One region of the Actinoplanes sp. NPDC049265 genome, then DNA from elsewhere that is predicted to be linked to it. Evidence: riboswitches for the same ligand, from Rfam matches in the RefSeq annotation. Region 1 holds a riboswitch; the other holds the start of a gene.
What was found. A riboswitch is a leader RNA that binds a small molecule or an ion and turns the genes downstream of it on or off. The one in region 1 is predicted to bind ZMP and ZTP.
Positions count from the first base shown of each region.

Region 2: another riboswitch for ZMP and ZTP. It lies ahead of ACGFIO_RS21530 (bifunctional 5,10-methylenetetrahydrofolate dehydrogenase/5,10-methenyltetrahydrofolate cyclohydrolase); the one in region 1 lies ahead of ACGFIO_RS14695 (glycine hydroxymethyltransferase).

Region 1 is NZ_JBICSP010000005.1:31,175-34,570, reverse strand. It holds gene ACGFIO_RS14695 (glycine hydroxymethyltransferase) at 753-2,168, opposite strand; ZMP/ZTP riboswitch at 2,190-2,287, opposite strand; gene ACGFIO_RS14690 (cation:proton antiporter) at 2,317-3,396, shown strand, end outside.
Region 2 is NZ_JBICSP010000008.1:294,159-297,554, reverse strand. It holds partial or broken gene ACGFIO_RS21540 (hypothetical protein) at 1-811, shown strand, start outside; gene ACGFIO_RS21535 (hypothetical protein) at 826-1,695, shown strand; ZMP/ZTP riboswitch at 1,906-1,990, shown strand; gene ACGFIO_RS21530 (bifunctional 5,10-methylenetetrahydrofolate dehydrogenase/5,10-methenyltetrahydrofolate cyclohydrolase) at 2,003-2,866, shown strand; gene ACGFIO_RS21525 (SRPBCC family protein) at 2,909-3,364, shown strand.

The DNA.
Region 1 (3,396 bases):
TGGCGGGTCGGTGGCGTGTGGCGGGTCGGTGGCGTGCGGCGGGTCGGTGGCGTGCGGCGGGTCCGTGGCTTGGGGCAGGTCCGTGGCTTGGGGCAGGTCCAGGGCGTGAGGTGCCCGGTGCCGAAGTCGTCGAGTGCGATGCGTACGCCGAGCGCCCGGATCTGCGGGCTTGGGGCGCGAGACCGGTCAGAGGATCGCGTGCGGCGTGCGGCGTGCGGGTCCGGGAAATGCGGAGAGTCCGGCGTGAGGGGCCGGTCGGGGGATGGCACACGCCCAAGCCGAATCGCGTTCGGAACGCAGGCGGTGCGGGAATCAGCTCTTGCTGTTGGCGCCGTGTAGCCGGCGTTATGGTCAGGAAGAGCACCTCGGGGCCCCGTCGAGTAGGGCGGGTGTCAACGGCGGCCGAATCCAGCATTCACGCGTCGCCGACAGCGGGGCTGGGGCGGCGGCCTGGTTCGGAGGGTGACCACTTACGCAGGTGGAGCGAAGCGACCCTCGGCGGGAGCTGCGGTCAGCACCACCCACTCGGCTGCGACAGCTTGTTCTTGATTTCGAGAACCGCGACCCGCCTCGGCCCGCGAACTCCGCCCGCGCCTCGTCGTACGAATGGGGTGAGACCGCTGCCCTCGGCGAATGGGGTGAGACTGCCTGGCTCGGCAAGTGGGGTGAGACTGCCTGGCCCGGCAAGTGGGGTGAGACTGCCGGCCTCGGCGGACGGGGTGACCGGCCGCCGAGGCCTGGTGGGTTGAAACTCAGCCCAGGTCGACTGAGGGGTAGAGCGGGAACGGGGCCAGCAGCTCGGTGGCCTGCTTGCTGACGCGGTCGGCGAGGGCCGGGTCCAGGGTGTACTTGGCCTTGGAACCCTCGGCGGGGGTGGTCTGGGTGAGCACCGTGTGCATCAGCTCGGCGATCTGGTCCATCTCGGCCACACCGAGGCCTCGGGACGTCAGGGCGGGGGTGCCGATGCGGATGCCGGAGGTGTACCAGGCGCCGTTCGGGTCCTGGGGGATGGCGTTGCGGTTGGTGACGATGCCGGAGTCGAGCAGGGCCTGCTCGGCCTGGCGGCCGGTCAGACCGAACGGGTGGACGTCGACCAGGACCAGGTGGTTGTCGGTGCCGCCGGAGACCAGCTGGACGCCGCGCCTGGTCAGGCCCTCGGCCAGGGCCTGGGCGTTGGTGACGATCTGCTGGGCGTACGTCTGGAAGGACGGCTGGCGGGCCTCGGCGAACGCGACCGCCTTGGCCGCCATGACGTGGGCCAGCGGGCCGCCGAGGACCATCGGGCAGCCGCGGTCGACCTGGTCCTTGAGTTCAGGGCCGCACAGGACGGCGCCGCCGCGGGGGCCGCGCAGGCTCTTGTGGGTGGTCGTGGTGACGATGTGGGCGTGCGGGATCGGGTCGAAGTCGCCGGTGAAGACCTTGCCGGCGACAAGTCCGGCGAAGTGGGCCATGTCCACCATGAAGGTCGCGCCCACCTCGTCGGCGATCTCGCGCATGATGCGGAAATTCACCTTGCGGGGGTACGCCGAGTAGCCGCCGACGATCACCAGGGGCTTGAACTCGCGCGCCGTGGCCCGCAACGCGTCGTAGTCGATCTGGCCGGTGGCCCGGTCGACGCCGTAGCTGCGCTGGTCGAACATCTTGCCGCTGATGTTGGGGCGGAAGCCGTGGGTGAGATGGCCGCCGGCGTCCAGTGACATGCCGAGCATGCGCTGGTTGCCGAACGCGGCCCGCAGCTCGGCCCACTCGGCGTCGCTCAGGTCGTTGACCTGGCGCTTCTCGAACTTCTTGAGCGCCGGCACCTCAACCCGGTCGGCGAGGATGGCCCAGTAGGCGACCAGGTTGGCGTCGATGCCGGAGTGCGGCTGCACGTACGCGTACGGCGAGTTGAACAGCTCGCGGGCGTGCTCGGTGGCGACCGACTCGACGGTGTCGACGTTCTGGCAGCCGGCGTAGAAGCGGCGGCCGATGGTGCCCTCGGCGTACTTGTCGGACAGCCAGTTGCCCATGGCCAGCAGGACGGCCGGAGACGCGTAGTTTTCACTGGCGATCAGCTTGAGCGACTCACGCTGGTCGGTGAGCTCCTGGGCGATCGCGTCGGCGATGCGCGGCTCGATCTGGCGCACAACATCCAGCGCGGAGCGGAAAGCAGTCGATTCGGCGTTCATCGGACCTCCCTATCACGAGTTCGTGGAGGCCCAGGCGCGCGGCAGCTGTCTTCGTCTCCTTCGACGAGGCCGCTCCACGATGGTTGACCCATCCGAACACGCCAGTCACGGCCCGGCGCAAGCATACCGGTGCCCTAGGTTGATCAACGTGAACGGTGTGGAGATCCTGCTCATCATCGGGCTCGGTATCGCGGTGTCCGCGGCCGCCAAACGTCGAGGCGTCGAACCGGGGCTGGTCATCGTGGTGCTGGCGGCGGCCGCCTCCTTCATACCGGGGCTGCCTAGGCTCGAACTGGAGAGCGAGCTGATCCTGGCCATCGTGGTTCCGCCGCTGCTCTACTCGGGTGCGCGCGGCGCCGCCGCCAGTTCGCTGGGCGCCAACCTGCGGCCGATCATCACGCTCGGTGTCGCCCTGGTCGTCCTGACCACGGCGGCGCTCGGCCTGATCTCGTCCTGGATCCTGCCGTCGATGGGGCTGGCGGCGGCGTTCGTGCTGGGTGCGGTGCTCGCCCCGCCGGACACGATCACCACCGTGTCGCACGGCGGCGAGCTCGGGCTGCCGAGACGCGTCACCTCGATCCTCACCGGCGAGAGCCTGCTCAACGACGCGACAGCGCTGACCCTGTTCTCGATCGCGGTGGCGGCGGTCAGCGGCGAGAGCACCACCTGGATGGGCGGGGTGGGCAAGTTCCTGTACACCGCGTTCGGCGGCCTGGTGGTCGGGCTGATCCTCGGCGTCGGTGCCCTGTGGCTGCGGAAACGGCTGCACAACCCGACGCTGGAGACCTCGCTGGTGCTGCTGGTGCCGTTCACCGCCTTCCTGCTGTGCGAGGAGATCCACGCCTCCGGGATCCTCGCCGTGGTGGCCGCCTCGTTCGGGGTCACCGCCAACCTGACCTTCGACCCGAAGCATCAGTACGACGGCGCCCACCTGACGCGACTTCAGGAGGACCAGGTCTGGCCGGTGCTCGACTTCCTGCTCGAAACGTTCGTCTTCGCGTACATCGGCCTGCAGTTGAAGTTTGTTCTGAGCGACCTGGAGTTCGGGCTCGGCCGGACCCTGCTCGCCGCCGGAGTCCTGCTCGTGGCCGCGATCGCGATCCGGCTGCTCGCCGTGTTCGTGCTGTTCGGCCGCTGGTCGCTGCAGTGGAAGATGATGCACCTGCGGATGGATCGCGACCCGACGTTCAAGGCGCGCTTCGAGGACAACGTGCGTCAGCGCCGCGGT
Region 2 (3,396 bases), on a different contig from region 1:
GTTCATCGCGGTCGCCCGGGACATGGTCATCCGGCACGACCGGGACAGCTGGCGCTGGGCGGCGGTGATCGGCGGGCTGGTGTTCTTCGCCGGCAACGGGGTGCGGTTCCTCGGCCAGAACGGTCCGGAGATCGCCGGGCGGCTGTCCACCTTCACGTACATCCCGATCTCCATCATCGCGGCGATCGCGCTGGTCCGGGCGGTGCAGATCCTGCCGTCGCGGGACACCGCCGGGCGCCGGCACTGGGTGGCGCCGGCGCTGGCCACGCCACCGCCGACCGGGCGCAACCTGGTGGTCCGGGTGCTGGCCGGCTCGGCGCTGGTCACGTTGCTGATGATCGGCGCCCGGGCCGGGGGCTGGCCGCCGCTGGGGTCGCTGCTGCCGGGGCCGTACCTGGCCGGAGGGTTCGAGCGCTCGGTCGACGCGTACGGGGTGGACGCCGCGAAGTGGGAGCTCACCGTGCTCGGGCGGGGCAACCGGGTCGGCGGTGACGTGACGTCGGTGTCGCTGGCGTCCACCTACGGCCGGCAGGACCCGGTGCGCGAGGTCGGGCCGCTCTACTACGCCGACGAGTGGGGCCTGAACGAGGACGAGCTGGTCGCCCGGATCCGTGTCAACTACCTGGTGGTGGACCGCCGGTTGAGCACCCAGCTGCCGCAGAGCGAGGCGTACTTCGAGAACGACCCGCGGGCCGGCCGCATCACCGAGCCGCTGACCACCCGCCAGCTGACCAAGTTCGACGCGCTGACCGACGTGGACCGGCTCTACGACAACGGCACGGTGCGCATCTACCGGATGGGGGTCCAGTAGTGAACGGGCTTACCGTGCGTGAACGGGCTCGGCCCGTCCTTCGATCGACAGCGCTCCTGTTCGCGGTGGCCACGATCGCCGCGGCCGCGTCGGTGCTGGCCGGGCCGCGCGCGCTGGCCATTCCCGGCGGGATCGCGCTCGGCTGCCTGCTGCCCGGGCTGGCCCTGAACGCCCTGATCTTCCGTTACCGGGCGCTCAGCGCGGTCGAGCGGACCGTCCTGGTGCCGGGCCTGTCGCTGGCCACCATGATCGTCGCCGGGCTGGTGCTCTACGTGGCCGGCTTCAAGCTCGACCGGGTCTCCTGGTCGCTCGCCACCGCCGGGATCACGCTGGCGATGCTCGCCCTCAGGGCGGTGCCGGAGCGGGTCTGGCAGGGCGAGGAGGAGGACGACGAGGAGGGCCCGAAGACCGAGCTCATTCCCAGGATCACCGATGAGACGGCCACGCCGCTGCCCGGGCCGTTCGCGCCGCGGTCGCCCGAGCAGAGGGTCGAGCGGCGTACGGTCGTCAAGCAGCTCCTGCCGATGCTTCTGGTCCTGGCCGTGGTCGGCGGGGCCGGCTGGCTGTCGTACACCAGCTCGCAGGACAGTTACCGGGTCACCGTCACCACGCTCTACTCCGACCTGCCGGGCCCGGTCGGCAGCGACGGCGGCTGGGACGTCGACATCCGGGCGACCGGGCTGGTCGAGGCCGACGGTCCGTACTCGGTGGTGGTCACCGACCCGACCGGCAACCGGATCATCGAGCGGCGGGTGGCCGGCGGCGACGGCACCTGGGGGGCGACGCTACGGCTCCCGTCGGCCAGCCGGATGACGATCGGGTTGTATCGCGCGGGGGACACCGCCGCGTACCGCACGGTGATCGTCGCGGCCGCTCAGTCCTGACGCCGCCGCCCGGCCGCCGATCGCCGATTCAGTGGTAGCCCTGGGCGGCGTTCCGGTCGCGCATACCGCCCGGGCCTCCCACCGGCCCTTTCCGCGGGAGGCCCGGGCGGATACGCCCAGACTTACCACTGGCGATTCAGTGGTAGGCCTGAGCGGCATTCGGGTCGCGGATACCCCTCAGGGCTACCACTGGTCTGCAGGGTAGGTTGGAGATCCTCACGCGACTGGCGGCACCGAGGATGGCGACCACCATCGGGGAGCGCGGTCGTGGGTGCCGTCCGCCTGGGTGCCCACGCGGGAGAATCGCATGACTGACACAGCAAGGCTGCTGCCCGGCGCGCCGGTCGCCGAGGCGGTCCTGGCCGACGTGGCCCGCCGCGCCGCCGACCTGCGCGCCCGCGGTGTCGAGCCGTCGCTGGCGACGATCCTGGTGGGTGACGACTCGGCCAGCGCCGGCTACATCCGGATCAAGCAGAAACAGGCCGCCGAGCTGGGCTTCGTGTCCCCGCACGAGCACCTGCCGGCCGACGCCACGCAGGACGATCTGCACCGTACGATCGCCCGCTTCAACGACGACCCGGCGGTGCACGGCCTCCTGATCCAATACCCGATCCCCGGTCACCTGGACTACGACGCGGCCCTGATGACCGTCGACCCGGACATGGACGTCGACGGCATGCACCCGCTCAACCTGGGCCGGCTGTCGAGCGGCCGGCCCGGCCCGGTCCCGTGCACGCCGGCCGGCATCGAGGCGCTGCTGGCCCACTACGAGATCCCGGTCGCCGGCCACGAGGTGGTCATCCTCGGCCGTGGCGCCACCATCGGCCGGCCGCTGGCCATGCTGCTGGCCCAGAAGCGCCCGACCGCGAACGCCGCCGTCACCGTGGTGCACACCGGCGTGCCGGACTGGGCCCGCTACACCCGGCGGGCGGACGTCCTGGTCGCGGCGGCCGGCGTGCCCGGCATCGTCCAGCCCGAGCACGTCCGACCGGGCGCGACGGTGATCGGCGCCGGTGTCCGCTACGAGGGCCGCCGGCTGCTGCCCGACGTCGACGAGTCGGTGGCCGAGGTGGCCGGCGCGATCACGCCGAGGGTCGGCGGGGTCGGCCCGACCACTGTGGCCATGCTGTTCCGCAACGCGGTCGCGGCGGCCGAGCGGGCCGCCACCTGACCATCCCGCCCCGGCCGGGCGCCGCGCTGTTATCTTGCCCGCGTGAGTCAGCTGACGCTCGTCCATGAGTTCACTGTCGCGGCGCCGCCCGGTGAGGTCGGTGCGCACCTGTGCGATCCGGAACTCTACGTCGGGCTGAACCCCTATGTGGTCGCGGTGCGGGACATCCGGGAGAGCGACGGGGTCACCGAGTTCACCGCCGTGGAGCGGCTGCGGTTGGCCGGCCCGCTGCGGATGGACAACCCGATCGCGGTCCGGCTCTGGCCGGAGGAGACGGGCGAGGGCGCGCGGGTCGTCTTCGACATCCGCAGCCGGGGCGGCGTCCAGGTGCACATCGTCACCGGTCTGGTCGCCGCCGGGCCCGGTACCGCTGTCACCGATACGTTGACCGTGCGTGTGCCCGCGCTGCTGCGACGCACCGTGCGGACGACGGCGCGGGCCGGGCAGCTGAGCCGGGCGGCCGAACTCGCGAACCGGCTGAGCCGCCCCGCCGCCTGACCCGCGGCTCGGCCGCACGCATGGGGCGCCGG